Regions from separate parts of the Streptomyces sp. NPDC007983 genome, predicted to be linked through region 3. Evidence: riboswitches for the same ligand, from Rfam matches in the RefSeq annotation. Region 3 holds a riboswitch; each other region holds the start of a gene.
The links. A riboswitch is a leader RNA that binds a small molecule or an ion and turns the genes downstream of it on or off. The one in region 3 is predicted to bind cobalamin.

Region 1: linked by a shared signal. The riboswitch ahead of ACFZCY_RS09390 (ribonucleoside-diphosphate reductase subunit alpha) and the one ahead of cobN (cobaltochelatase subunit CobN) in region 3 are both predicted to bind cobalamin.
Region 2: linked by a shared signal. The riboswitch ahead of ACFZCY_RS36520 (CbtB-domain containing protein) and the one ahead of cobN (cobaltochelatase subunit CobN) in region 3 are both predicted to bind cobalamin.
Region 4: linked by a shared signal. The riboswitch ahead of ACFZCY_RS40480 (cobalamin biosynthesis protein) and the one ahead of cobN (cobaltochelatase subunit CobN) in region 3 are both predicted to bind cobalamin.

The regions. Positions count from the first base shown of each region.
Region 1 is NZ_JBIBJI010000003.1:91,965-99,241, forward strand. It holds gene ACFZCY_RS09370 (FGGY family carbohydrate kinase) at 1-194, opposite strand, end outside; gene ACFZCY_RS09375 (DeoR family transcriptional regulator) at 257-1,036, opposite strand; gene ACFZCY_RS09380 (histidine phosphatase family protein) at 1,033-1,665, opposite strand; gene ACFZCY_RS09385 (FGGY family carbohydrate kinase) at 1,777-3,246, shown strand; cobalamin riboswitch at 3,344-3,484, shown strand; gene ACFZCY_RS09390 (ribonucleoside-diphosphate reductase subunit alpha) at 3,611-6,007, shown strand; gene ACFZCY_RS09395 (ribonucleotide-diphosphate reductase subunit beta) at 6,025-7,056, shown strand; gene def (peptide deformylase) at 7,137-7,277, opposite strand, start outside.
Region 2 is NZ_JBIBJI010000018.1:36,023-43,299, forward strand. It holds gene cobF (precorrin-6A synthase (deacetylating)) at 1-615, opposite strand, end outside; gene ACFZCY_RS36515 (CbtA family protein) at 720-1,481, opposite strand; gene ACFZCY_RS36520 (CbtB-domain containing protein) at 1,502-1,723, opposite strand; cobalamin riboswitch at 1,760-1,901, opposite strand; gene ACFZCY_RS36525 (APC family permease) at 2,047-4,020, shown strand; gene ACFZCY_RS36530 (MFS transporter) at 4,048-5,334, shown strand; gene ACFZCY_RS36535 (LLM class flavin-dependent oxidoreductase) at 5,335-6,381, opposite strand; partial or broken gene ACFZCY_RS36540 (peptide ABC transporter ATP-binding protein) at 6,456-6,855, opposite strand; partial or broken gene ACFZCY_RS36545 (TauD/TfdA dioxygenase family protein) at 6,905-7,277, shown strand, end outside.
Region 3 is NZ_JBIBJI010000004.1:405,067-412,343, forward strand. It holds gene cobN (cobaltochelatase subunit CobN) at 1-2,082, opposite strand, end outside; cobalamin riboswitch at 2,114-2,254, opposite strand; gene cobG (precorrin-3B synthase) at 2,345-3,748, shown strand; gene ACFZCY_RS15355 (precorrin-8X methylmutase) at 3,757-4,398, shown strand; gene ACFZCY_RS15360 (precorrin-2 C(20)-methyltransferase) at 4,395-5,930, shown strand; gene ACFZCY_RS15365 (cobalt-precorrin-6A reductase) at 5,915-6,688, opposite strand; gene ACFZCY_RS15370 (cobalt-precorrin-5B (C(1))-methyltransferase) at 6,742-7,277, shown strand, end outside.
Region 4 is NZ_JBIBJI010000025.1:64,889-72,165, reverse strand. It holds gene cobO (cob(I)yrinic acid a,c-diamide adenosyltransferase) at 1-44, opposite strand, end outside; gene ACFZCY_RS40490 (putative cobaltochelatase) at 44-2,233, opposite strand; gene ACFZCY_RS40485 (cobyric acid synthase) at 2,292-3,884, opposite strand; gene ACFZCY_RS40480 (cobalamin biosynthesis protein) at 3,881-4,843, opposite strand; cobalamin riboswitch at 4,984-5,125, opposite strand; gene ACFZCY_RS40475 (hypothetical protein) at 5,289-5,519, opposite strand; gene ACFZCY_RS40470 (inorganic phosphate transporter) at 5,535-6,857, opposite strand; gene ACFZCY_RS40465 (class II aldolase/adducin family protein) at 7,111-7,277, shown strand, end outside.

The DNA.
Region 1 (7,277 bases), on a different contig from region 3:
TGGCGCAGGGCCGCCGCGACGGCGGGCCACCAGGCCGTGGCGTCCTGTTCGCTGTGGCCGCCCGCGCCCCGGCGCGGGGGCGGGAGTTCCGCACCGCCCCGCGCCCGTACGCGCCCCCGCGCGTCGGCGCACACCACGCGCACGGCCGCCGTGGCGATGTCGATTCCCGCGACGACCTCGGGCCGGTCGGACATCACGTATCACGTCCCTCACGCGTGGAGTTAAGTTAACACTGACGACGTTAAGAAGGGCGGCGTCAGGAAGGCCCCGGCGCGATCCTCACGTCCGTACGCTCCCGCCACTCCCCCACCAGCCGGGCGTCCGCCGCGCCGTCCACCACCAGATGGTCGAAGTCGGCCAGCGGGCGCAGCCGGTGCAGCGCCGTGCGCCGGGTCTTGGACGCGTCCATCAGCAGCGCCGTGCGGGCGGCGGCGGCCAGCATGGCGCGCTTGACCAGCACCACGTCCTGCTCCTGGTGGTACGTGGTCGCCCCGTCCATGGCCGAGGTGCTGACCAGGGCCAGGTCCACCGAGAGCGCCGCGATCGCCTCCGCGCAGGGCACGCCGAGGAAGGAGTCATGGGTGTGCGAGTACTCCCCGCCGAGCCCGATCAGCCGGATCCGGGGCACCCCGGCGAAGACCTCGATCACCCGGCGGGCGTTGGTCACGACCGTCAGCGGGGCGGACTCCACCAGCAGCCGGGCCAGCGCGAGGACGGTCGTGGAGTCGTCCAGCATCACCGACATCCCCGGCTCGACCAGCTGCGCGGCGGTGGCGGCCACCGCCTCCTTCTCGGCCCGGTGGGCGCCCATCCGGTAGGCGAGACTGGACTCGAAGACCGACGAGGGCAGGGCCGAGACCCCGCCCCGGAACTTGCGCAGCACGCCGAGCCGGGCCAGCTCGTCCAGGTCCCGGTGCACGGTCATCAGGCTGACCCCGGTGAGGTCGGCCAGCTCCGCCGCGGTGGCGGTGGAGTGCGCGAGGACGTGCTCGGTGATGGTCTGCCGGCGGGCGTCCTGGGAGCGGACCGTGGTCATGGGCGGGACCCTCCCGCAGCGCCGTCCGTGGGCACGTTCAGGGAACGCAGCGCCGTGCGCTCGCCGTCGATCCCGATCTCGGTCACCGCCGCGTTGTCCAGCCGGGGGAAGACCGCGCGGTAGCGGCCGACCGGGATGCCGAGCAGGGTGCACAGCGCCGCCCGCAGCAGGCTGTTGTGCGCGACCACGAGCACGGTGCGGTCCGGATGCGCGGTGGCCAGCCGCCGCAGCGCGGCGACGGCGCGGGCCGCGGCCTCGCCGGGCCGCTCCGAGCCGGGGAAGGCGCCGGACTCGGGGTCGTCGCGGAACGCCCGGACGGCCGCCGGGTCCTCCGCCTCCATCTCGGCGAGGGTGCGGCCCTCGCCCCAGCCGAAGTCCATCTCGCGCAGGTCCTCGACGACTTCGGGGGCCAGGGACAGCGCGGTGGCGGCCGGTTCGGCGGTGTGCCGCGCCCGGCTGAGCGGCGAGCAGGCCACCGCGTCGATCCCGCGGCCCTTCACCCACTGGGCGAGGGCCCGCGCCTGCCGGTGGCCGCGCTCGGTCAGTGCGATGTCCGAGGTTCCGGCGTACCGGTTCTCCGCGTGCCACACGGTCTCTCCGTGGCGTACGAGCAGCAGTCGGGCGGTCATCCGGGGCCTCCGATGCGTCAGCCATTGCCTGATCACGTCTCAGATGTTAAATCTAGCATCGCTCATGTGATGGAGCGCCGGGGTTCCGAGGTTTCCGGAGGGCAGCAGGCCATGCGCGTGATCATCGGAGTGGATGTCGGCACCTCCGTCACCAAGGCCGTGGCCTTCGGCCCCGACGGGGCCGCGCTCGCCTCCGCGGCCCGCCCCAGCCGGCTGAACCGGCTGCCCGGCGGCCGGGTCGAACAGGACCTGGAGGACGTGCTCGGCACGGTCGCCGAGGTGGTGCGCGAGGTGGCCGCGGCGCTCCCCGGCCCGCCCGCCGCGCTCGCGCTCACCGGCCAGGGCGACGGGCTGTGGCTGCGCGACGAGGCGGGCCGGGCGGTCCGTCCGCCGATCTCCTGGCTGGACGGCCGGGGAGGCGGGACCGTCGCCCGCTGGCGCGCCGACGGCACGCTCGCCGCCCTCCACGCCCTCACCGGCTCGGGGTTGTTCCCGGGCTGCCACGCCCCGCTGCTGCGCTGGCTGGCCGAGCACGAGCCGGAGGCACTGGAGCGGGCGGCGGTCGCGGGCTACTGCGTGGACGCGGTGGCCCAGCGGCTGACCGGCGTCATCACCGTGGACGCCTCCGACGCCTCCCTGCCGTTCCTCGACGTCACCACCCGTACGTACGTGCCGGACGCCCTGGAGCTGTGCGGGCTGGCCGGCCACGCCCGGCTGCTGCCCCCGCCCGCCGCGCCCGGCACCGTCCTGGCGCTGGACGGGGAGGGGGCCCGGCTGACCGGGCTGCCGCCCGGGCTGCCCGTCGTCTCCGGCCCGTACGACCTTCCGGCGTGTGCCATCGGCAGCGGGGTGCGGGACGTGGGCGACGGGCTGCTCATCGTCGGCACCACGCTGGCCTGTCAGGTGCTCACCGACCGCGCGGTGGTCGACCCGGCCGCCGATCCGGCCGGAATGTGGCTGTGCACACCCGACCCGGACCGCTGGCTGCGCGCGATGCCCGCGATGGTCGGCACCGCCGCCCTGGAGTGGGTGCTCGATCTCACAGGGACGACCACGGCCGCCCTGGACACCCTGCTCGGCCAGAGCCCGCCGGGCGCGAACGGCGTGACCGCGCTGCCCTTCCTGTCCGGCGCCGGGGAGCGCGCCCCGTTCGTGGAGCCCGCCGCCCAGGGGCGGTTGGACGGCCTCACCCTCGCCTCCACTCGCGCCGACACCGTACGGGCCGTGTGCGAATCCATCGCCTACGCCGCCCGGCACTGCCTGGAGGCGGCCGGGCTCTCGGGGCGGCTCGCGCTGTGCGGCGGAGGCGCGCGTTCCGCCGCCTGGACCGAGATCTTCGCGAACGTCATCGGCCACCCGGTGGCCATTCCCGACGAGCCGGAGGTCGGCGCGCGGGGCGCGGTCGCAGTCGCCCGGCGGTCGCTCGGCGACCCCGGGGACGCGTCCCGCCGGCGCGCCGCGTCCCGTACCGTCGAACCCCGGAGCGAGCTTCGCGGCGCCTACGAGGACGGCTACGCCGACTACCGCGGCCGCCTCGCCCGTGCCCTGGACGAATGGCGGGCGAGCGGCCCGGCGAGCTAGTTTTCCCTGGGATTCCGACGCGGCCAAGGTCCGACGCAACCAGCACATATATGCGAATCCACCCAGCTGACGACACAACATCTGGGGGCGCGTGCGCAGCACGACACAAGATGTATGCTCGTGCTCGCTGTCGCCGCAGGGGAATCCGGCGCGAATCCGGAACTGTCCCGCAACGGTGTACGTGTGCGCTTTTGCGTACCCGTGAGTCCGATGACCTGCCGATGGCCGTCTGCATACGTCCGGGCCCCGCGGGTTGGGTCGATGGACGCTGCGTGGAGTGCCGTGGAGCGGAATCGGCATGCCCGTGAGCGGCCATCGCGCTCCGCCCTCGAAGGCCCCCAGCCGAGCGAGGGAGAACACTTCAGTGACCATCGCGCCCGCCGATCCGGTTTCAGAGGCAGCGGATACATCGGCAGCGGCCGACGCGCCCGGGACCGCCCTGCTGCGGACCCTGACCGCGCTCACCGCCGACCTGCCCGCCACCGACCCCGGCAAGGTCGCGGCCGCCGCCCTGCGCGGCCGCCATCCCGGTTCGGACGAGGCGGAGTTGCGCTCCCTGGCGACCGAGGCGGCGGCCGGACTCATCGGCGAGGAGCCGGAGTACTCCAGGCTCGCCGCGCGGCTGCTGACCCGCGCGATCGCCGAGGAGGCGGCCGGGCAGGGCGCGGACTCCTTCTCCGCCTCCGTCGCCGTGGGCCACCGCGAGGGCCTGATCGCCGACTCCACCGCCGAGTTCGTGACCGCCCACGCCGCCCGGCTGGACGCGCTGGTCGACCAGGCGCTGGCCGACGGCGCCGACGACCGCTTCGGCTACTTCGGGCTGCGCACCCTGCACAGCCGCTATCTGCTGCGCCACCCGATCACCCGTCAGGTGATCGAGACCCCGCAGCACTTCCTGCTGCGGGTGGCCTGCGGGCTCGCCGAGGACCTGTCGGACCGGGCGCTGGCGGACGTCGCCGAGCTGTACCGGATGACCAGCACGCTGTCGTACCTGCCCAGCTCCCCCACGCTGTTCAACTCCGGCACCCGGCACCCGCAGATGTCGTCCTGCTATCTGCTGGACTCGCCGCTGGACGAGCTGGACTCGATCTACAACCGCTACCACCAGGTGGCGCGCCTGTCGAAGCACGCGGGCGGCATCGGCCTGTCGTACTCCCGCATCCGCGCCCGCGGTTCGCTGATCCGCGGCACCAACGGGCACTCCAACGGCATCGTGCCGTTCCTGCGCACGCTGGACGCCTCGGTGGCGGCCGTCAACCAGGGCGGCCGGCGCAAGGGCGCGGCCTGCGTCTACCTGGAGACCTGGCACGCGGACATCGAGGAGTTCCTGGAGCTGCGGGACAACACGGGCGAAGAGGCCCGCCGCACGCACAACCTCAACATCGCGCACTGGATCCCGGACGAGTTCATGCGCCGGGTCGAGGCGGACGCCGACTGGTCGCTGCTCTCGCCGGTGGACGCGCCCGAGCTGGTGGACCTGTGGGGCGAGGAGTTCGACGCCGCGTACCGCAAGGCCGAGGCCGAGGGGCGGGCGGTCAAGCAGGTCCCGGCGCGCCAGCTGTACGCCCGGATGATGCGCACCCTCGCGCAGACCGGCAACGGCTGGATGACGTTCAAGGACGCCGCCAACCGCACCGCCAACCAGACCGCCGAGCCGGGCCGGGTCGTCCACTCCTCCAACCTGTGCACCGAGATCCTGGAGGTCACCGACGACGGCGAGACCGCCGTGTGCAACCTCGGCTCGGTCAACCTCGCCGCCCACCTCGGTGAGGACGGCCAGATGGACTGGGAGCGGCTGGACCGCACCATCCGCACCGCCGTGACCTTCCTCGACCGCGTGGTGGACATCAACTTCTACCCCACCGACGAGGCCGGGGCCTCCAACTCCCGCTGGCGCCCGGTCGGGCTCGGCCTGATGGGCCTCCAGGACGTCTTCTTCCGGCTGCGCCTGCTGTTCGACTCCCCCGAGGCTCAGGCCCTGTCCACCCGGATCTCCGAGCGCATCATGCTCGCCGCGTACGAGGCGTCCTGCGACCTCGCCGAGCGCCACGGCCCGCACCCGGCCTGGGCCGAGACCCGCACCGCGCGCGGCGTGCTGCACCCGGACCACTACGCCGACGCCCAGGTCACCTGGCCCGAGCGCTGGGAGGCGCTGCGGCGGCGGATGGCCACCACCGGCATGCGGAACTCGCTGCTGCTGGCGATCGCGCCGACCGCCACCATCGCCTCCATCGCGGGCGTGTACGAGTGCATCGAGCCGCAGGTCTCCAACCTCTTCAAGCGCGAAACGCTCAGCGGTGAGTTCCTCCAGGTCAACAACTACCTGGTGAACGACCTGAAGAAGCTCGGCGTCTGGGACGCCCAGACCCGTGACGCGCTCCGCGAGGCCAACGGCTCGGTCCAGGACTTCTCCTGGGTGCCCCAGGAGGTACGGGACCTGTACCGGACCGCGTGGGAGGTCCCGCAGCGCGCCCTGATCGACATGGCGGCGGCCCGTACCCCGTACCTCGACCAGAGCCAGTCGCTGAACCTCTTCATGGCGGCGCCGACCATCGGCAAGCTCAGCTCGATGTACGCGTACGCCTGGAAGCGCGGCATCAAGACGACGTACTACCTGCGCTCCCGCCCGGCGACCCGGATCGCCCAGAGCGCCCGCGGGGGCGCCGCCACGGCGACCGTCCCCGCTCAAGCGACGCCCGCCGACGACGACGCGGTCGCCTGCTCCCTGGAAAACCCCGAGTCCTGCGAGGCCTGCCAGTAATGCCCACCGCATCCGAGATGACCACCGTGAACACCGCGCCGGGCCATACCAAGAACCTGCTGGACCCCGGGTTCGAGCTGACCCTGCGGCCGATGCGGTACCCGCAGTTCTACGACCGCTACCGGGACGCGATCAAGAACACCTGGACCGTGGAGGAGGTCGACCTCCACTCGGACGTCGCCGACCTCGCCAAGCTCTCCCCCGGGGAGCAGCACCTGATCGGCCGCCTGGTGGCGTTCTTCGCGACCGGCGACTCGATCGTGTCCAACAACCTGGTGCTGACGCTCTACAAGCACATCAACTCCCCCGAGGCGCGGCTGTATCTGTCGCGGCAGCTCTTCGAGGAGGCCGTGCACGTCCAGTTCTATCTGACGCTGCTGGACACCTACCTGCCCGACCCGGACGACCGGGCGGCGGCCTTCGCCGCGGTCGAGAACATCCCCTCCATCCGGGAGAAGGCGGAGTTCTGCTTCCGCTGGATGGACTCGGTGGAGAAGATCGACCGGCTGGAGAGCAAGGCCGACCGGCGGCGCTTCCTGCTCAACCTGATCTGCTTCGCTGCGTGCATCGAGGGGCTGTTCTTCTACGGCGCCTTCGCGTACGTGTACTGGTTCCGCTCGCGCGGTCTGCTGCACGGCCTGGCGACCGGCACCAACTGGGTGTTCCGCGACGAGTCCATGCACATGGAGTTCGCGTTCTCGGTCGTGGACACCGTCCGCGAGGAGGAGCCCGACCTCTTCGACGACGAGCTGGAGCAGCAGGTCACCGACATGCTGAAGGAGGCCGTCGAGGCGGAGCTGCAGTTCGCCCACGACCTGTGCGGCGACGGGCTGCCGGGCATGAACACCGAGTCGATGCGGGCGTACCTGGAGTGCGTGGCCGACCAGCGCCTGAAGCGCCTCGGCTTCCCCGCGGTCTTCGGCTCGGAGAACCCGTTCTCCTTCATGGAGCTGCAGGACGTCCAGGAGCTGACCAACTTCTTCGAGCGCCGCGCCTCGGCCTACCAGGTCGCGGTGGAGGGCTCGGTCTCCTTCGACGACGACTTCTGATCCGGGCGTAGAGCGCGAGGGCCGGATCCCTGGCGGGGTCCGGCCCTTCGCCGTGTGCGGTGCCGCGCGGGTGAGCGCGCTCAGTCGTTCGGCACCGTCTCGTAGCGCGCCGTGCCCTCGGCCATCTGCCGGAGCACGTCCTTGCGGTCGCGCTTGGAGAGCCGGTCGATGTAGAGGTAGCCGTAGAGGTGGTCGGTCTCGTGCTGCAGGCAGCGCGCGAA
Region 2 (7,277 bases), on a different contig from region 3:
GTCGCCTTCGACCTCGGTGAACGACTCGTGCGCGTCGAGCATCACGACGATGTCTCCGTCGTCGTTCCGGCCCACGTCGGAGAGCCGGCGGGCCGGGGTGATGTGCAGCGGCCGGCCCACCTGGTTCAGTGGGATGCGGTGCCGCGCGGCGAGCGCCGAGACGCTGCTGATTCCGGGGATGACCTCGACGCTTGTGGAGAGCGAGCCGCGTGCCTCGATGGTGGCGAGGATCCCGAGGGTGCTGTCGTACAGCGACGGGTCGCCCCAGACGAGGAACGCCGCGGTCTCGTCGGCCGTCATCTCGTCCCGTAGCAGGCCTTCGAAGATGTCCGCGCGACGGGCGCGCCAGTCGTGGACGGCGGTCGTGTAGTCGCCGCGCCCCATCGGACGCCGGTCCCGGCTCGGGTCGTCCACCTCCACCACGCGGTAGGGCGCCCGCGCATGCTCGTCCAGCATGCGGTGGCGAAGATCGGTGAGTGCGGAGGTGCCGGCCCCCTTGCCGACGATGAAGAAGACGTCGGCGCGGCCCATCGCCTTCACCGCCCCGAGAGTCAGGTAGTCGGGGTCACCCGCTCCGATGCCGATGACGAGGATCCGGCGTTGCTGCGTGGTCATGGAACGCAGTCTCGCAGGCAGGGGCTCGGCCAGCGGCTCGTCCGCCTCGCCCGACGAACGCGAGAGGGCCCGCGGATGGCTCCGCGGGCCCTCGCACGCCTCGGTCAGGGGTCAGTTCGGGGCGGCCGCCACCGGACGGGCGCCTCGGCCTTCGCGGGCCGCGGGTTCAGCAGCCGCTCGGCCAACTCGCCGAAGATGAGCCCGAATCCGCCCCACAGGGTGAGCTGCATGGCGAGGGCGGACAGCCGGAACCGCCACAGCACGGTGGCGGGAAAGCCCCCCGGCACCTCGTTGATCACCGGCAGGAAGGCGTACGCCAGCCCGATCGCGACGGCGAAGGCGGCCACCGCGGCGACGGTGGCGTACCAGGTGCCGAACTTCGGGGCGAGCCGCTTGCCCAGGATGGTGGCGGCGATCGCGAGGAGGACGCTGAGCAGCATCATCAGGAAGTACAGCGTCGTTCGTTTGCCGATGGTGTCGGCGTTGCCGACGGCGGGCGGGTTGGCCGGGTACTTCAGGAACGGCACGACGTAGACCGCGAGCAGCGCGCAGCCGGACAGCAGCAACGCGGTGGCCCGGGGGCTGAAACGGCCGACGCGGCCGAGGGCGAAGCAGTAGGCGAGAGCGGCGATGCCGCCGAAGGCGACCCCGTAGATCAGGACACCGGTGGCCAGGCCCGCGGTGGACTGCAGGGTACGGGAGACGAGCTCGACCTCGTGCTCGTGCGCGTGGGCCTCCTCGAAGCTGATCGCGCTGTCGACGTTGGGCTCACCGAGGAAGTACGCGGCGATCAGCGCGAGCAGGCCGGCGCCCAGGCCCGCGACCATGCCCCGGACGAGCAGATTCCTTACCGTTGCGGAGTTCATGAGTGCGCGGCGTCCCTCGCTCAGTGGCAGGGGAAACCAAGCAGGTGGCGGGCGTCATGCACCCACTCGTGAACGCTCTCGCCGGAGACGACAGCGGTGGCGCCCTGCTCCGCGCCGACGAAGTACAGCAGGACCAGCATCAAAATGCCGAAGAAGACCGCCCAGGGAGCTATCGCCTTGAGCGGCAGCGGGGCGGGCAGAGCGGGGGTGGTGGGTGTCGGCTGAGCGACTGGCTGCGCCATGGCAGGGCCTCCTCTGGGAGTTCGCGTCCCATCTCGGTGGTGCACAAGACGACTGCTACGGGTCTGACTCACCATCACCTCCCGTGAGGCGATGGCACACAGTGGCGCGACCGTGCCGGATTCCCACCGGCTTCCGTCTTGCCGTCGTCGATATCGGAGCGACGATACCGCGTGACACGGGCATGGCCAAGACCGGCCACCTGACCTGATCGTCTCCGGGGCCCGGCATGCCGCCGTGACGCTCTGCGCGGGTCCCGCTTACCCTGATTCGGTCGTTTGTTCCTGGACGGCGCTCTGTAACGCTATGTGATCGGGAGTACGTGATGGCCACCTCCACCGACGTGGAGCCCCGCCCGGAGGAGGCCCGCAAGGAAGGTCGGCTCCGGAGCTGGCTGCTGGAGGGCCTGTCCGATATGGCCAAGCAGCAGCCCGGACCCCACGCCCAGGTCCCCGAGGGACACAAGGGGCAGCGGTGGTGGCGGGTGATGTGCCTGACCGGTGTGGACTACTTCTCCACGCTCGGTTACCAGCCCGGTATCGCCGCTCTCGCGGCCGGGCTGCTGTCTCCCGTCGCCACCATCGTGCTGGTGGCGGTGACCCTGGCCGGGGCGCTGCCGGTGTACCGGCGGGTGGCCAAGGAGAGCCCGCATGGCGAGGGGTCGATCGCGATGCTGGAGCGGCTGCTGTCGTTCTGGCAGGGCAAGCTGTTCGTTCTGACGCTGCTGGGGTTCGCGGCCACCGACTTCCTGATCACCATCACCCTCTCGGCCGCCGACGCCTCCACCCACCTGGTGGAGAACCCGCACTTCACCAGCGCTCTGCGGGGTCACGAGGTGGCCATCACGCTGGGGCTGGTCGCCCTGCTCGGCGCCGTCTTCCTCAAGGGCTTCATGGAGGCCATCGGGGTGGCGGTGGTGCTCGTGGGCGGCTACCTCGCGCTGAACGTGGTGGTGGTGATCGTCGGGCTGTGGCACGTGGCCACCGCGTCCCATGTGGTCACCGACTGGTCCCGGGCGCTGACCGAACAGCACAGCAACCCGCTGGTCATGGTCGGTCTGGCGCTGGTGGTGTTCCCCAAACTCGCACTGGGCCTGTCCGGCTTCGAGACCGGCGTGGCCGTCATGCCTCATGTCCAGGGCGACCCGGGCGACACCGAGGAGCGGCCCACCGGGCGGATCCGGGACACCAGGAAGCTGCTCACCACCGCTGCCGTGATCATGAGCGCCTTCCTGATCACCACGAGTTTCATCACCACCGTGCTCATCCCGCAGGACGAGTTCAAGGCCGGCGGCAAGGCCAACGGACGAGCGCTGGCGTATCTCGCGCACCACTATCTGGGGTCCGTCTTCGGCAGCGTCTACGACGCCGCGACCATCGGCATCCTGTGGTTCGCGGGCGCCTCCGCCATGGCCGGACTGCTCAACCTCATGCCGCGCTATCTGCCCCGCTACGGCATGGCCCCGCACTGGGCCCGCGCGGTGCGTCCCATGGTGCTGGTCTTCACCCTGATCGCCTTCCTGGTCACCTGGATCTTCAACGCCGATGTGGACGCCCAGGGCGGCGCGTACGCCACCGGGGTGCTGGTCCTGATGACCTCCGCCGCCGTCGCCGTCACCATCGCCGCCCGCCGCGCCGGGCAGCGCGGCTGGACCATCGGCTTCGGCGTGATCTCCGCGGTCTTCGTCTACACCACGGCGGTCAACGTCGTGGAACGCCCCGACGGCGTGAAGATCGGCGCGTGTTTCATCGCGGGCATCATCGCGGTGTCGCTGCTGTCCCGGCTCGCCCGTGCCTTCGAGCTACGGGTCACCGACATGGATCTGGACGACATGGCCCGGCGTTTCGTCCGTGACTGCGCCACCCGCCGCATACGGTTCATCGCCAACGAGCCGGACCACCGGGACGCGGCCGAGTACCGCGACAAGATCCAGCAGATCCGGGCCGACAACGACATCCCCGACGAGGAGGACCTGGTCTTCGTCGAGGTCACCGTCCGCGACCCCTCCGACTTCGAATCGGCGCTGCGCGTGCACGGCGAGGTGCTGCACGGCCGCTACCGTGTCCTGACCCTCGACGGCTCCAGCATCCCCAACTCGCTGGCCGCGCTGCTGCTGCACGTACGGGATGTGACCGGGTGCAGGCCGCACATCTACTTCGAGTGGACCGAGGGCAGCCCCTTCGCCCAGTTCCTGCGGTTCTTCCTGTTCGGCCAGGGAGAGGTCGCTCCGGTCACGCGAGAAGTACTGCGCGAGGCCGAGCCGGATCGGGCCCGGCGGCCCCATGTCCATGTCGGCTGAGTGCCGGGTCGCACCGATGGAGCCCCGATGACCGATCCCCTCCCCCGAGTCCTGACCCGGACCGGCCGGACCGCCCGGGATCCCAAGCCGCGCGAGCGGACCTGGAAGCACCTGCCACCGCTGCTGCGGCTGCTGATCCTGACGCAGCTCGCCTTCAACATCGGTTTCTACGCCGTGCTGCCGTTCCTCGCCGAACACCTCGGCACCGCGATCGGCATGGCGGGCTGGCTGGTCGGCTTCGTCCTGGGCTTGCGGACCTTCAGCCAGCAGGGCCTGTTCGTGGTCGGCGGCTGGCTGGTGGACCGGCACGGGGTGCGGCCGGTCGTGCTGGCCGGGTGCGTGTTGCGGATCGTGGGGTTCGCCTGGCTGGGGTACGCGGAGTCGAGCTGGGCGGTGGTCGGCGCGGTGCTGCTGATCGGTTTCGCCGCCGCTCTGTTCTCCCCGGCGGTGGAGTCCGAGGTGGCCCGGCAGGCGGTGATCCGGGAGCGGGAGGGCCGTGGTCCCCGTACCCGGGTGCTGGCCCTGTTCAGCGCGGCGGGGCAGGCCGGGGCCTTCGTCGGGCCGTTGCTCGGCGGCCTGCTGCTGGTCGTGGACTTCCGCACCGCGTGCCTGGCCGGAGCGGGGGTCTTCGTCCTCGTCCTCGCCGGGCACGCACGGCTGATGCCGCAGCACATTCCCGGCCGGGCCCGCACCCGGGAGCGGGGCGGGGTGCGCGCGATGGTGGCGAACCGCCGCTTCCTCGCCCTGTGCTGCGCGTACGGCAGCTATCTGCTCGCCTACAACCAGCTCTACCTCGCCCTCCCGGAGGAGGTGGAGCGCGCGACGGGGTCTCAGGCTCCCCTGTCCTGGCTGTTCGCCCTGTCCTCCCTGCTGGTCGTGTGTACCCAGCTCCCGGTGACCCGCTGGGCGGGCGACCGGCTCGACCTGCGCCGCTCGATGGCGGGCGGGCTGCTGCTCGTCGCGGCCGGTTTCGCGGTCGTGGCCGCCGCCCGGCCGGCAGGGTGGTCGGGTGCCGTGGGGCTGCTGCCCGCGGCGGCGTTCGTCGTCCTGCTCACCCTGGGGCAGATGCTGGTCGTCCCGGCCGCCCGCGCCTGGGTGCCCGACCTCGCCGAGGAAGGACGGCTCGGCCTCTACACCGGGGCGCTGTCGTCCGTATCCGGCCTGATCGTCCTCATCGGCAGCTCGGCCACCGGCTCCCTGCTCGACCTGGGCCTCCCCGCCGCCGTGCCCTGGCTGGTCCTCGCGGCCGTCCCGGCCCTCGCGGTGGCGGCGCTGCCCCACCGCCGGGGGCCGGCCGGGGCCACGGACACGTGATCAGGCGGCCCGGCCGGGCGGCTGCCAGCCCAGGGCCGGACCCAGCCTGGTGGCGATGTCGGTGAGGATCTGGACGTAGTCCTCGTGCTCGAAGGTGAACGGCAGCGCGAACGCGACCTCCTCCACCTCCCGGAAGGCGGCGTGGGAGGCGAGCCGTTCGGCGATCTCCTGCGATGTGCCGACGAGGTCGGGGGCGAACATCATGCGCGCCGGGCCCTGTGGCGTGGCGGTCCTCGGCATGCGTTTCCGGGCGTACTGCTCGTACTTCGCGCGCTGCTCCGGCGAGGCGGTGTCGGTGGGGATGACGACGAGTCCCTGGGAGACCCGGGCGCCGTCGCCGTCGGGGTGGTGGGCGCGGAAGGCACGTATGTGGGAGAGCTGGATCTCGGCGAAGTCCTCGGACTCCTCCGCCTTCACGACGCTGCTGGTGAGCAGGTTCATTCCCTGCTCACCGGCCCACCGGGCCGACCGCAGGCTGCCGCCGCCGTACCACATGCGGCGGCCGAGGCCCGGGGCGTGCGGCTGGACACGGTCGGAGAACACCTCGAAGCCCTCGACACCGCTGAAGTCGGTGGCCGGTTCGCCGCGTACGAAGTCCAGCAGCCGTCGCACACGCTCGTGGCTGAAGTCCTCGGCGTCGGCCGTGTCCGGGTAGAGGGCGCCCTTGACCTGGTCGTAGTGGTTCGGCGGGCCGACGCTGACCCCCGGGTTGAGGCGGCCCCGGGACAGGATGTCGACCGTCGCCAGATCCTCGGCCAGCCGTAGCGGATTCTCCCATCCGACGGGTATCACGGCCGTGCCCAGCTCGATGCGGCTGGTGCGCTGCGTCGCCGCCGCCAGGACGGCGACGGGCGAGGAGATGCCGTATTGCAGATGCCGGTGGCGCACCCAGGCGCTGTCGAATCCCAGGCGTTCACCCAGTTCGATGATCTCCAGTGTGGACTCATGGCCCCGGCGGGGGTCGGCCTCGTCGAACAGCCCTATCGTCAAGAAGCCGAGCTTCCGCAAGGGCTTCGGCCTCACCGGCACCTGCTTGTGTGTCGTCATACCGCAGGAGTCTCCAGTATCCCCGCGGCGACCGGGGCGGGATCGGGCGCGGCCGCCGGCAGGGCGCTGGTCTAAGGGTGCTGTGGGGTGACGCACACCTCGTCCGCGGATCCCGTCTCGACGATCCGGCCCCGGCGCATGACCGCGATGCGGTGGCTGACCTGCCGTACGACCGCCAGGTCGTGGGCGATGAACAGCAGCGCCAGGCCGAGGTCGCGCTGCAGGTCGGCCAGCAGGTTGACGATCTGGGCCTGTAGCGAGACGTCGAGCGCCGAGACGGGTTCCGGCCTGCTTCCGGCGCGCGGCGCGGTCCGGGTGGAGCCCGTGGACGAACAGGGGTTCGCCGACGATGTCGTCCACCGTCATCCGCGGGTTGAGGGAGGCGTACGGGTCCTGGAACGCCATCTGCACTTCGCGGCGCGGGGCCCGTAGCGCCGTGCGGGAGGGCCGGGTCACACGAAGCGTACGCACGCGGGCCGCCCGCCACCCCTACCTCACCGCCCTCACCACCACCCTCGGCCGCATCACCGCGCCCGCCGCGACCACCACCACGCTCACGGTCGAGAAGATCGGCGGCCGCATCGGGGCCGTGATCTCCGGAGTGCGGCTCGGCGGCGACCTGGACGAGGCCACGGTGGCCGCGATCCGCGCCGCCGCGCTCGAGCACAAGGCCGTCTTCTTCCGCGACCAGCACCACCTCGACGCCGAGAGCCACGAGGCGTTCGGCAGGCTCCTCGGCGAGCCCGTCGCGCACCCCACCGTGCCCTCCGCCGACGGCCGCTACGCGTTCCCCATCGACAACGAACACGGCGGACGCGCCAACCAGTGGCACACCGACGTCACGTTCGTGCCCGCGTACCCGGCGTTCTCCATCCTGCGCGCCGAGGTCATCCCGC
Region 3 (7,277 bases):
GCGGGCGCGCAGGATGGCCAGGACGAGGTTGACCCGCTCGGGGCCGGTCGGCGCGCCGCCGAGCACGTGCAGACCGTCGCGGATCTGGGCGTCCTTGACCTCGCACAGCCAGCCGTCGACGTGCAGCAGGAAGTCGTCGAAGCCCTCGTCGTCGGGCCGCTCCTCGAGCCCCAGGTCGTGGTCGAGCCGGGCGGCCTGGATCAGGGTCCAGATCTGGGCGCGGATGGCGGGGAGCTTGGCCGGGTCCATCGCGGAGATGGCGGCGTACTCGTCCAGCAGCTGTTCCAGCCGGGCGATGTCGCCGTAGGAGTCGGCGCGTGCCATCGGCGGTACGAGGTGGTCGACCAGGGTGGCGTGGACGCGGCGCTTGGCCTGGGTGCCCTCGCCGGGGTCGTTGACCAGGAAGGGGTAGATCAGCGGCAGGTCGCCGAGCGCGGCGTCGGGGCCGCAGGCGGCGGACAGGCCCGCGTTCTTGCCCGGCAGCCACTCCAGGTTGCCGTGCTTGCCCAGGTGCACCATGGCGTCGGCGCCGAAGCCGCCGTCGGCCTGCGGGGTCGCCATCCAGCGGTAGGCGGCCAGGTAGTGGTGCGAGGGCGGCAGATCGGGGTCGTGGTAGATGGCGATGGGGTTCTCGCCGAAGCCGCGCGGCGGCTGGATGACGACCAGGAGGTTGCCGTGGCGCAGCGCGGCGAGGACGATCTCGCCCTCGGGGTCGCGGCTGGTGTCCACGAACATCTCGCCGGGCGGCGGACCCCAGTGCTCCTCGACCGCGTCGCGCAGCTCCCGCGGCAGCGTGGCGTACCAGCGGCGGTAGTCGGCGGCGGGGACGCGGACCGGGTTCTTGGCCAGCTGCTCCTCGGTGAGCCAGTCCTGGTCGTGGCCGCCCGCCTCGATGAGGGCGTAGATCAGTTCGTCGCCGACGCCGGAGGCGAGGCCCGGGAGCGCTCCGGGGCCCTCTTCGGGGCCGAGGTCGTACCCTTCGGCGCGCAGCCGCCGCAGCAGGGCGACGGCGCTGGCGGGGGTGTCGAGGCCGACCGCGTTGCCGATCCGGGAGTGCTTGGTGGGGTAGGCGGACAGGACGAGCGCGAGGCGCTTGTCGGCCGCCGGTATGTGCCGGAGCCGGGCGTGTCGTACGGCGATTCCGGCGACACGCGCGGCGCGCTCGGGGTCGGCGGCGTAGACCGGCAGGCCGTCCTCGTCGACCTCCTTGAAGGAGAACGGCACGGTGATCAGCCGCCCGTCGAACTCCGGCACGGCGACCTGGGTCGCGGCGTCCAGCGGCGACAGGCCCTCGTCGTTCTCCTCCCACGCGCTGCGCGGCGAGGTCAGGCACAGCGCCTGCAGCACGGGGACGTCGAGCGCGGCGAGCGCGCCCGCGTCCCACGCCTCGTCGTCGCCGCCCGCCGACGCCTCGGCGGGGCGGGTGCCGCCCGCGGCGAGCACGGTGGTGACGACGGCGTCGGCCGCGCCGAGCGCCTCGATCAGCTCGGGTTCGGGGGCCCGGAGGGAGGCGACGAACAGCGGCAGCGGCCGTCCTCCGGCGTCCTCGACGGCCTGGCACAGCGCCTCCACGAAGGCGGTGTTGCCGCTCATGTGGTGGGCCCGGTAGTAGAGCACGGCGATCGTCGGGCCGGTGACGCCCTCGCGCGCGGTCCGCTCCAGCGGCCCCCAGGTGGGGGCGGTGGCGGGCGGTTCGAAGCCGTGGCCGGTGAGCAGCACGGTGTCGGACAGGAAGCGCGCCAGCTGGTCCAGGTTGGCGGGGCCGCCGTGCGCGAGGTAGGCATGGGCCTCGGCGGCGATTCCCACCGGGACCGTGGACGCCTCCATGAGCTGGGCGTCGGGCGCCTGTTCACCGGTGAGCACGACGACGGGGAGGTCGCCCGCGAGCAGGGTCTCGAGGCCGTCCTCCCAGGCGCGGATGCCACCGAGCAGCCGCACGACGACGAGTTCGACGCCGTCGAGGAGGCCGGGCAGATCGTCGAGCGGGAGCCGCGCCGGGTTGGCGAGGCGGTACGGCACCGGGCCCGTGGCCGCGCGGGCACTGAGCAGGTCGGTGTCGGACGTCGACAGCAGCAGGATCATGGCTCAGCGCCTTCCTCGGGGTCCGCGCCCCGGGCGGGTTGGAAGACGGCGGGAGTTCCTGGCTCGCACGGCAGGCTGCCGTGTTCACAGTGGCGGGACCGCACCGGATTCGCACCGGTTTCCTCCCCCAGACGCCGTCTTGTGCGTCTTGACGCCGTCTAATGCGTCCAGCGGGCCAGACGGCCCGCCGCAGAGCATAGTAGGCGTTGCTGACCTGGCACGGGACGGTGAGGGCCGACCGGACGTCGGTATGCTCGCCGCCATGTCCCTCCCCCCGGCAACCGTCCCACCTGCGAACGAAGCGCCCGTCGAAGCGCCCTCGCGGCGGGCGCGCGGACGCGATGACGCCTGCCCCGGCGCGCTGCGGCTGCACCCGGCGGACGACGGCTCCCTGGCGCGCGTCCGGATACCCGGCGGCCTGCTGACGGCAGGTCAGGCGCTGGCGCTGGCGCGGGCGAGCGAGGAGCTGGGCGACGGCCGTCTGGACCTCACCTCGCGGGGCAATCTCCAGCTCCGCGGCCTGGACGCGGCGTGCGGCGGCGATCTGGCGGCCGCGTTGCGGGACGCCGGACTGCTTCCCTCCGACCGGTACGACCGGGTGCGCAACATCGTGGCGTCCCCGCTGAGCGGCCTCGACGGCGCCGGACACGGCGAAGTCACCGCGTGGGCCAGGGAGTTGGACGCCGCGCTGTGCGCCGGGGCGTGGGATGAGTTGTCCGGCTTGTCGGGTCGTTTCCTGTTCGCGATGGACGACGGCCGGGGCGATGTGGCCGCATTGGGCGCGGATGTGACATTGATCGCAACGCCGGACGGCGGGGCGGTGCTGCGGGTGGGCTCCGGTATGTCGGGGGTCGGTCTTGAGGTGCGAGGGCGGGACGCGCCGTGCGCCGCCGCGCTGGCCGCCGTGGAGTTCCTGACCAGGGCCCGGGCGAGCGGCACACGGGCGTGGCGGGCGCGCGAACTGCCCACGCGACACGCCGTGACCGCCGACGGCCTGGCGGCGCGGCTCGCGGACGAGGGCGTCGAAGCCGTACGTACCGGACAGAGCGGGCCGGTTGACGCGCCCGGCGCGCCGCCCGCACCGGGCGTCGTGTCCGGGCCGGACGGGCGCCACGCCGTGTCCGTCCTCGTACCCCTGGGCCGGGTCGGCGCGGCGCGGTGGCGGCTACTCGCCGGGCTCGCCTCCCGGGGCGGGTCGGGCGAACTGCGTGTGACACCCTGGCGCGGCGTGGTGCTCCCGGGGTTCACCGCGGACGGCGCGGCGGCCGCCTCGCGGGAGGTGGCCGACGCGGGGCTGGTGACCGATCCGGACTCCCCGTGGGCCGGGGTCGGCGCGTGCACGGGACGGCCGGGCTGCGCCAAGTCCCTGGCCGATGTGCGCGCCCACGCGGCGCGCGCGGTGGCGGACGCTCCCCGGGCGGGCGCTCCCCGCTCCCCCGACGCGCCGCCGCCGGTGCCGGTGTACTTCTCCGGCTGCGAGCGGCGCTGCGGCCACCCCGGCGGCCGCTGGGTGGACGCGCTGGCCATCTCCGGCACGGATTACCGGCTCACCGTACGCGACATGCGGGAGCCCGACGGCGCGACCGGCGTGACCGGTGGCGACGCGACAGACGTAACGGCAGAGCGATTGGCCGACGCCGTGGCGACGGCCCGCGGAACAGCATGATCAACGACATGATCGAGGACACAGTGTTCGACTACGAGAAGGACGGGGCGGCCATCTACCGCGCCTCCTTTGCCACCATCCGCGCCGAGGCGGACCTGGACGGCCTCCCCGCCGACGTCAGCCGGGTCGTGGTGCGGATGATCCACGCGTGCGGCATGGTCGACCTGGTCAAGGACCTCGCGTATACGCCCGAGGTGGTCGCCCGGGCCCGGGAGGCGCTGCGTGCCGGGGCGCCCGTGCTCTGCGACGCCCAGATGGTCGCCAGCGGCGTCACCCGCAGGCGGCTGCCCGCCGACAACGACGTGGTGTGCACGCTGTCCGACCCCGCCGTACCGGAGTTGGCGCGGCGCATGGGGACGACGCGCAGCGCCGCCGCGCTGGAGTTGTGGCGGGGCCGGCTGGAGGGTTCGGTCGTGGCGGTCGGCAACGCGCCCACCGCGCTGTTCCGTCTGCTGGAAATGCTCGAACAGGGCGCGCCGCGCCCGGCCGCCGTCATCGGCGTACCGGTCGGGTTCATCGGCGCCGCCGAGTCCAAGGAGGCGCTGGCCGGACATCCGTCGGCGCCCCACCATCTGGTGGTGCGCGGCCGACGCGGCGGCAGCGCCATCGCCGCGGCCGCGATCAACGCGATAGCGAGCGAGGAAGAGTGAGCGAGCAGCAGCGACAGGCGACGCCCGCGGTGAAGGGACGGCTGTACGGCGTGGGCCTCGGCCCCGGTGACCCTTCCCTGATGACGGTACGGGCGGTGGAGGTCATCGCCGGGGCCGATGTCGTGGCGTACCACAGCGCCCGGCACGGCCGCAGCATCGCCCGCTCCATCGCCGAGCGGCATCTGCGGCCCGACCACATCGAGGAGCGGCTGGTCTACCCGGTCACCACGGAGGGCACCGACCATCCGGGCGGCTACCGGGGCGCGATGGAGGAGTTCTACGCGGAGGCGGCGGCGCGGCTCGCCGCGCACCTGGACGCGGGGCGCACGGTCGCGGTGCTGGCCGAGGGCGATCCGCTCTTCTACGGCTCGTACATGCACATGCACAAGCGGCTCGCCGACCGCTACCCCACCGAGGTGATCCCCGGCGTGACCTCGGTGAGCGCGGCGGCCGCCCGGCTCGGCGCACCGCTGGTGGAGGGCGAGGAGGTGCTGACGGTCCTCCCGGGCACGCTGCCCGAGGAGGAGCTGACGGCGCGCCTCGCGACGACCGACGCGGCGGCGGTCATGAAGCTCGGCCGCACCTTCCCGACCGTGCGGCGCGCCCTGGAGCGTTCGGGGCGGCTCGCCGACGCGCGGTACGTGGAGCGCGCCACGATGAGCGCGGAGCGCACCGGGCCGCTGGACGAGGTCGACCCGTCGTCGGTGCCGTACTTCTCGGTGGCGGTGCTGCCGAGCCGTATCGGCACACCGGCCGCCCCGGCCGCCGCCGGGTCCGGGCGCCCGGGCGAGGTCGTGGTGGTGGGCCTCGGCCCGGCCGGTCCGCTGTGGCTCACCCCCGAGGCCCGGGGTGAACTGGCCGCCGCCGAGGACCTGGTCGGCTACACCACCTACCTGGACCGGGTCCCCGTACGACCCGGACAGCGGCGCCATCCCTCCGACAACAAGGTCGAGGCCGAGCGCGCCGAGTTCGCCCTCGACCTCGCCCGGCGCGGTCGGCGTGTCGCCGTCGTCTCCTCGGGTGACCCCGGCGTGTTCGCCATGGCCACCGCCGTTCTGGAGGCCGCGTCCGAGGATCCGTACCGCGATGTCCCGGTGCGGGTGCTGCCCGGCATGACCGCGGCCCACGCCGCCGCCGCCCGCGCCGGTGCGCCGCTCGGCCACGACTACGCCGTCGTCTCCCTGTCGGACCGGCTCAAGCCCTGGGAGGTCATCGCCGGGCGCCTGCACGCCGCGGCCGCCGCCGACCTGGTCCTCGCCCTCTACAACCCCGGCTCCCGCAGCCGGATCTGGCAGGTCGGCAAGGCCCGCGAACTCCTCCTGGAACACCGCGCGCCGGATACCCCCGTCGTCCTGGGCCGTGACATCGGCGGCCCCGAGGAGTGCGTCCGCATCGTCCGCCTGGCCGACCTCGACCCGGCCGAGGTGGACATGCGCACGATCCTGCTGATCGGCTCCTCCCAGACGCGTACGGTCCGCCGTGGCGACGGCACGGAGATCGTCTGGACCCCGCGGCGTTATCCGGAGGTGTGACGCCCCAGCGCCGTATGGAGCCAGGCGACGGCCTCCGCGGGGGTCCGCACCACCGGGACGTCCCGCGGGGCCGGGGGGCGCTGGACGACGACCACGGGGATCCCGGCGTCGCGGGCCGCGGTCAGCTTGGGGGCCGTGGCGCCCGCGCCGCTGTCCTTGGTGACCAGGACGTCGATGCGGTGGCGGCACAGCAGCTCGGCCTCTCCCTCGAGGGTGAACGGACCACGGTCGAGGATCACCTCCATGCGAGGCGGGAACGGTGGCTGCGGGGCGTCGACCGAGCGGACCAGGAAAGAGGGCGCGGTGAGGTGGGCGAAGGCGGCCAGCCCCATGCGGCCCGTGGTGAGGAAGACCCGCTCCCCCAGGTCCGGCAGCAGCCGCGCGGCCTCCTCCAGCGAGGCCGCCGGGTGCCAGCGGTCGCCCGGGCCCGCCACCCAGCCGGGGCGGCGCAGGACCAGCAGGGGAACATGGACGGCGGCGGCCGCACGGGCCGCGTTGTGACTGATCGTGTCGGCGAAAGGATGGGTGGCGTCGATGAGCGCGTCCACCTGGTGCTCGCGGAGCCAGCGGGCCATGCCCTCGGGGCCCCCGAACCCGCCGATCCGCACCTGCCCGGCGGGCAGCCGCGGTTCGGCGACCCGGCCCGCGAGGGAGCTGGTGACGCGCAGGGCGGGATCGCCGTCCAGCTCCGCGGCGAGTCGGCGGGCCTCGGTGGTGCCGCCCAGGATGAGCACATGGCGCGCCGGTGCGCTGTTCATCGGATGCCTTTCGTCGTCCGTGCGCCCGTCATCGTATGCGCGGCCGGTGGCCCATGGCTGAGGCGGAGGCCGGGGTGAGCGGGGGCCGCGGGGCACAGCTGGAGCGGACCGGGCTGCGGCACGGGTGGACCACCGGGGCGTGCGCGACCGCCGCGACGACGGCCGCGTACACCGCGCTGCTGACCGGCGACTTCCCCGATCCGGTGACGATCGCGCTGCCCAAGGGACAGCGGCCCGCGTTCGCGCTGGCGGCCGAGGAACTGGGGGCGGACCGGGCCATGGCGGCGGTCGTGAAGGACGCCGGGGACGATCCCGACGTCACGCACGGCGCGCTGATACGGGCGACCGTACGGGCCCTGCCGCCGGGCGGCGGCGTGGTGTTCCGGGCCGGACCGGGTGTTGGCACCGTCACCCGGCCCGGCCTGCCGCTCGCGGTGGGCGAACCGGCCGTCAACCCCGTGCCGCGCCAGATGATGAGCGAGCACATCGCCTCCGTCGCCGCCCGCCACGGCGGCGGCGGGGACGTCGAGATCGAGATCTCGGTGGACCACGGCGAGGAGATCGCCCGCAGCACGTGGAACCCCCGGCT
Region 4 (7,277 bases), on a different contig from region 3:
GTCAGCCCGTCGTCGGGGACGACGGTCGGTTGTCCTTGCGGCATCAGGCTGCCCTCCGTGTGTTCTGTACCGTCCGTACATCGCGGACCAGCGCGGTCACGCTGTCCGCGCGCAGTTCGTCCAGGGTGACCGGCGTGCCCCGCAGATCGCGGGCGAGCGCGCCCGCCAGACCCAGCCGCACCGGCCCCGACTCGCAGTCGACGACCACCGAGGCGACCCCGTCGCCCGCGAGCAGCCGCGCCGCGCGGCTCGCCCGGGCCACCGGCGTGGACCCACCGGAACCGGCGGCCGCACCGGGGCCCGCCGCCTTCTTGGACTCGGTGGCCCGGCCGTCGGTCACCACGACCAGCAGCGGACGGCGCGAGGGGTCCCGCAGCCGCTCCACCCGCAGCACCTCGCGGGCCTTCAGCAGCCCCGCCGCGAGCGGCGTGCGGCCACCGGTCGGCAGCTGTTCCAGCCGGGCGGCGGCCGCGTCCACCGACGAGGTGGGCGGCAGCGCCAGCTCCGCGTCCGCCCCCCGGAAGGTGATCAGACCGACCTTGTCCCGCCGCTGGTAGGCGTCCAGCAGCAGTGACAGCACCGCGCCCTTGATCGCGCCCATGCGCTTGCGGGCGGCCATCGACCCCGACGCGTCCACGACGAACAGCACGAGGTTGCCCTCCCGGCCCTCGCGCACCGCCTCCCGCAGATCGTCCCGGCGCACCAGCAGCCCCGGGCCGCGCCGCCCGCGGACGTGCTGATGCGGGGCGGCGGCCCGTACCGTCGCCGCCAGGTGAAGCGAGGTCAGCGTCCCCTGGGGGCGGCGCGCACCGGCGGTGCGGCCGTGCGCGGTGCGGGCCCGCGACCGCCGCCCGGCCGCGCCTTCGCCGAGCCCCGGTACGTCCAGCCGCCGGGTCCGGAACGGCTCCGCGGCGCCCACGGCCGCCCGCTCGGCGCCGCCGCCACCGGCCCCGCCGTCGTCCGCGCGGGGCTCCGGCTCTTCGGGCGCGGCCTCGGCGGACGCCTCGGGGTCGGCCGACCGCTGCTCGGGGCCGGACGGCTCGGGCCCGCCGGGCGGCGGCGCCTGCTGCTGCCCGTCGTCCTGCGGGTGGCCACGGCCGGGCCCGTCGGGGCCGTCTCCGGAGCCCGGGGAGGGCCCGCCCTGGTCGTCGGGGTCGTCGGGGTCGTCATCGGGGCCGTCGTCCGGATCGGAGCGGTCCGGCTCGGGGTCCGGCTCGTCGTCCTCGAACTGCCGCAGCACCTCGTCCAGCTTGTCCTCGTCCAGCCCCGGCGCGTCGAACGGCGCCCGCCGCCGCCGGTGGGGGAGCGACAGGAGCGCGGCCTGCCGTACGTCCTCGGTCGTCACGTCCGTCCGGCCCGCCCAGGCGGCCAGCGCCGTCGCCGTACGCGCCGTCACGATGTCCGCGCGCATCCCGTCCACCTCGAACGCCGCGCACACCGCCGCGATCTGCCGCAGCGCGCGGTCGCCCAGCCGGACGGAGGGCAGCAGGGCGCGGGCCGCCGCTATGCGCTCCCGCAGCTCGCCCTCCTGGCGCGCCCAGCGCCCGGCGAACCCGGCCGGGTCCTCGTCGTACGCCAGCCTCCGGCGCACCACCTCGACCCGCTCCTCGGTGTCCCGCGAGGCGGTGACCTCGACGGTGAGCCCGAAGCGGTCCAGCAGCTGCGGCCGCAGCTCGCCCTCTTCCGGGTTCATGGTGCCCACCAGCAGGAAGCGCGCGGCGTGCCGTACGGAGACGCCCTCGCGCTCCACATAGGAGGCGCCCATGGCGGCCGCGTCGAGCAGCAGGTCGATCAGGTGGTCGTGCAGCAGGTTGACCTCGTCGACGTACAGCACGCCGCGGTGCGCGTCCGCGAGCAGCCCCGGCTCGAACGCCTTGACCCCGTCCGACAGCGCCCGCTCGATGTCGAGTGACCCGACGAGGCGGTCCTCGGAGGCGCCGACCGGCAGCTCCACCATCCGCGCGGGGCGCGCGTCCCCCGGGCTGGTCTCGTGCGGCCCGTCCGGGCAGCCGGGGTCGGGCGCGGCCGGATCGCACGAGAAGCGGCACCCGGGGACGACCTCGACCGGCGGCAGCAGCGTGGACAGGGCGCGCACGGCCGTCGACTTGGCCGTGCCCTTCTCGCCGCGCACCAGCACGCCGCCCACGGCGGGGGAGACGGCGTTGAGGAGCAGGGCGAGCCGCATGTCGTCCATTCCGACGACCGCGGTGAACGGGTAGGCAGCGGTGGTCATGCTCGGGTACCTCCTACGGTGCGTGCGCGGTCGGTGCGTGCGGGCTCGCGTCTCGTGCTCAAGCCGTTCCTCCCGGCGCCCCGGGCGGCACGAAGGGCAGCCCGTCCGGTACGCCGTTCTCGATGAGCCTCAGCAGCGCGTCCGTGTCCGCGTGCTCCTCGATCAGATCTCCCAGCCGGTCCAGCTGCTCCTCGCGCAGCTCCCCGAAGCGGGTGTCGGGGGCGGGCACGAACGCCCGGCCCGCCGCCTCCGCGACGCGCCGCAGGAAGGCGCGGCGGAAGCCGTCGCTCTCCAGCGAGCCGTGCCAGTGCGTGCCCCACACCGCGCCCGCCCGGCAGCCGTCCAGGAAGGGTTCGTCGCCCCCGGCGAGCAGTTCGGCGACCCCGTGGTGGATCTCGTAGCCCTCCACCCGCTCGCCCAGCGCCTCGCCCACCGGCCGGGCCAGGGTCTTACCCGTGGCGAAGCGGACCCGTACGGGCAGCAGCCCGAGGCCCGCGACCGTTCCGGCCTTCGACTCGACCTCGTCCTCGATCGCGTAGCCGAGCGCCTGGAAGCCGCCGCAGATGCCGAGCACCGGCCGCCCCTCGGCGGCCCGCCGCATGATCGCGTCGGCGAGACCGCGTGTCCGCAGCCACTCCAGCGCCTTCACGGTGCCCCGGGTGCCCGGCAGCACCACCAGATCGGCGTCGACCAGCTCCTCCGGGCGGTCCACGAAGCGCACGACCACGCCCGGCTCGGCGGCCAGCGCGTCCACGTCGGTGAAGTTGGACATCAGCGGTACCGCGGCCACCGCGACCCGCAGCACGTCCGCGCCGTGCGGCGGCGCGACGACGCTCTCGCGCACCGCGCCGCGCAGCGAGACCCGCAGCCCGTCCTCCTCGTCGATGCCGAGGCCGTGCGCGTACGGCAGCACACCGACGGTCGGCCGGCCGGTGAGGTCGCGCAGCATGTCCAGACCGGGCTCCAGCAAGGTCACGTCGCCGCGGAACTTGTTCACCACGTAGGCGGCGATATGCCGCTGGTCCTCGCGGGACAGCAGCGCGGTCGTGCCGAAGAACGACGCGAAGACGCCGCCGCGGTCGATGTCCCCGACCACGACGACGGGCAGCCCCGAGGCCCGGGCGAGCCCCAGGTTGACGATGTCGGTACGGCGCAGATTGATCTCGGCCGGGCTGCCAGCGCCCTCGCAGATCACCGCGTCATGGGTGCGCCGCAGCTCGCTCAGGCATGCGGTGACGGTGTCCAGCAGCCCTTCGCGCCGCTCCGAGTGCAGCCTTTCCTCGGGGGACACCGCACCCGACAGCGGCTTCGCCGCGGGCCCAGACCCCCCGTAATACCCACGCGCGCTCATCTCGCCCACCGGCTTGCCGAGCAGCACCACCTGGCTGCTGCGGTCGCTGCCCGGCTTCAGCAGGACCGGGTTCATCAGGGCGCTCGGTTCGACGCGCGCGGCGGCGGCCTGCATGGCCTGGGCCCGCCCGATCTCGGCGCCGTCCCGGGTGACGAAGGAGTTGAGCGACATGTTCTGCGCCTTGAACGGCGCGACCCGGAGCCCTTCGCGCGCCAGCCAGCGGCAGATGCCCGCCGTGACGACGCTCTTACCGGCGTCCGAGGTCGTCCCCGCGATGAGCAGTCCGCCCCCCGAGGTCATCGGGTCACCCCTTTCCTGCCTGTTGCGCAACGGCCCGCGACAGTGGCGAGCAGGGCGAGCGCCGAGACCCGCCGTGAGAGGCGGACCGCCCGCGGAATGTCGGCCACCGTCACGGGACGGCCGCCCGGATTCAGCACCGGGCGGTGCTCGACCCGGCCCCCGTACGCCAGCGTGCCGCCCAGCCGCACCCCCAGCGCGCCCGCGAACGACGCCTCCACCGGGCCCGCGTTGGGGCTCGGGTGGCGTCCGCCGTCGTGGCGCCAGGCGCGCCGCGCGCCGCGCGGGTCGGGCCCGGCGAGGGTGGCCAGGACGGCTGTGAGACGGGCGCCGGGCCAGCCCGCGGCATCGTCCAGCCGGGCCGCCGCCCAGCCGAACCGGCGGTAGCGGGCCGACGTGTGGCCCACCATGGCGTCCAGGGTGTTGACGGCCCGGAAGCCGACGAGCCCCGGCACCCCGGCCACGGCCCCCCACACCAGCGCGCCCACCACCGCGTCCGAGGTGTTCTCGGCCACCGACTCGACGACCGCCCGCGCGATCTGCTGTTCGTCCAGCGCCTGCGGATCGCGTCCGCACAGATGCGGCAGCCGCTCCCGCGCGGCGCCGACGTCGCCTGCGGCCAGCGCGTCACCGATGGCCCTCGCCTCCCGTACCAGCGAGGTGCCGCCCAGCACGGCCCAGGTGGCGGCGGCGGTCAGCGCGGCGTCGGCCGTACGGCGGGGCCCCGCGAGGGTGCGTACGGTACGGGCCAGCAGCGCGGCACCGGCGGCCGCGCCGCCCGCGCACAGCGCGGTGTGCAGGGCCCCGGAACCGCGGTGGTCGCGCCACAGCCGCCGCTCGACGGCCGCGGCGGCGCGCCCGAACGCGGCCACCGGATGGCCGCGGCGAGGATCGCCCGTGGCGAGGTCGCCGAGGAAGCCGAGAGCGGCGCCGCACGCGTACGAGGCGTGGTCCGCGCGCATCCTCAGGCCGCCGTCACGCCTCTGCGGCGGGAACCGCCGCAGAGCACATGGACAGGTGGGGCTGACGGCGTGGCAGTGCCGGGCATGACGGTATGTCCTCACTCAGGGTCCGCGCCCTGGCTCGACGTGACCGGCGGTGAGAGTCTCCTGGCTCCCGGATCCGCGGCTCTCCCGGTCTTCCAGCCTTCCTCGCGTACGGACGGCCGTGACCCCTTGCGGTGAGGGAAGAGCGCTCCCCGGTGACAGTGGCGGGACCGCGCCGGATTCTCACCGGCTTCCTCTCCTGCCGCCGTTTGGCTCGGGAAGTCCACCATGGGGCGCGAATGGCCGTCAACTGGCATGTGACCTGCGATGCCGTAGTGTGCCGAGGCCCACAGCCCGTGGGAACGGCCGCGGGGCGGTGGGCGCCGATCGGCACCCACCGCCCCGCGGCCGTTCCGTGGCCTCAGGCCACGATCAGATAGATGCCGTACGCCACCACCGCGGCGCACAGCGCGAAACAGGCGTACGCGCCGGTGCGCGCAACCGGGGACGCGCCGCCCGCGGTGGCCTGGGGCTGCGGCTGCGCCGTACGGGAGGTGCCGATGATGCCCAGGGTGAAGACCCCTACGACGCCGACCGTCACCGCGAGGCTGACGCCGAAGACCTGGCCGAGGGCCGCCCAGTCGATGTGCATTGCGTGTGCTCCCTGTCAGCTGGAGGAACGGGTCCCCGCGGCGGCGGGGGTGGGGGCGGATTCGGACGAGGCGCGCGCGGCGGACACCGCGTCCGTGACGTCCGTGACGTCCGTGGCGTCCGTGCCGGCAGCGCCATCGGCGGCCGACGCGGTGGCCGGGGCCTTTCCGGCGGGCGGCGGGGCCACCGACCGCACGGCGGCGGTGACGACACCGACCGGCTCGGCGGACTCCGCACCCGGCGCGTTGACGTTGCTCGCGTCCACCGGCTTGCGGCGCGAGAGCACCCAGATGACGCCGCAGCCCAGCACCGCCAGGACGGCGACCGCCGCGATGCCCCCGTTGCCCTGGCCGGCCAGCAGCGCCGCACCGGCGGCCACCAGACCGGCGGCCGGGAGGGTCAGCGCCCAGGCGACGACCATGCGGCCCGCGGTCGACCAGCGCACCACACCGCCCTTGCGGCCGACGCCCGCGCCCATGACGGCGCCCGAGCAGACCTGCGTGGTGGACAGCGCGAAGCCGATGTGGGAGGAGGCCAGGATGACGGTCGCCGCGCCGGTCTGGGCGGCGAAGCCCTGCGGCGGCTGGATGTCGGTGATGCCCTTGCCCATGGTGCGGATGATGCGCCAGCCGCCCAGATAGGTGCCGAGGGCGATCGCGAGTCCGGCGGAGACGATGACCCACATGGGCGGGTCGGAGTCGGGCGCGATGACGCCGCCGGTGACCAGCGCGAGGGTGATGACGCCCATGGTCTTCTGGGCGTCGTTGGTGCCGTGGGCCAGGGAGACCAGGGCGGCCGAGGCGATCTGCCCGGCGCGGTAGCCCTTCGCGGTGTCCTCCGCGGCCCGGTCGTTCGCCAGCCGGTAGGTGAGCCGGGTCGCGGCCACCGTGGCGATGCCCGCCACGACCGGCGCGGCCACGGCCGGGATGAGGACCTTCATGACGACCGCGTCGCCGTTGACCCCGTCCATGCCGACGGAGACCACGGTGGCGCCGATGAGGCCGCCGAAGAGGGCGTGCGAGGAGCTGGACGGAAGACCGGCCAGCCAGGTCACCAGATTCCAGAGGATCGCGCCGACCAGCCCCGCGAAGATCACCTCGGGCCGGATTCCTGAGCCCTCGTCGATGATTCCGCCGGAGATGGTCTTGGCGACCTCCACGGAGAGGAACGCGCCGACGAGGTTGAGGACTGCCGACATCGCCACCGCGACCCGAGGACCGAGTGCTCCGGTGGAGATGGTGGTGGCCATGGCGTTGGCCGTGTCGTGGAAGCCGTTGGTGAAGTCGAACACCAAGGCCGTGACGATCACGATCCCGATGAGAAGCGTGATGTGTTCCATACACCCGGTCAATCAGTTCGGAGGGCGGTCAGTGCACGGTGAACGTAGGGAAACTGGGTGAACGGGAGATGAACTGAGGCGGGCGTCACGGTGACGCGGGCGCGGGGGCCTGAGAACGGCTGGATTTCGACCGTACTCCCGTTCGCCATATGGAGTTTGACGGCCATACATCAACCCGATGTACCCGGTCCGCGCGGACCCCCGTACGCGCCGGCGTCCGTATGGAAGGATCGCGCCCCGGAGGTGAGGGCCCGTGACGGAGCCGCGATCGGCACGACGGCCACAGCCGAGGCTGACCCAGCCCCTGCGGCAGGCCTGGACGCATGTGGTGCGCACGGCCCGCAGAACCACCGCCGACGGGCTCGTCGTCGGCACCTCGGGCAATGTGTCGGCCCGGGTCGGCGACACCGTCCTGGTGAC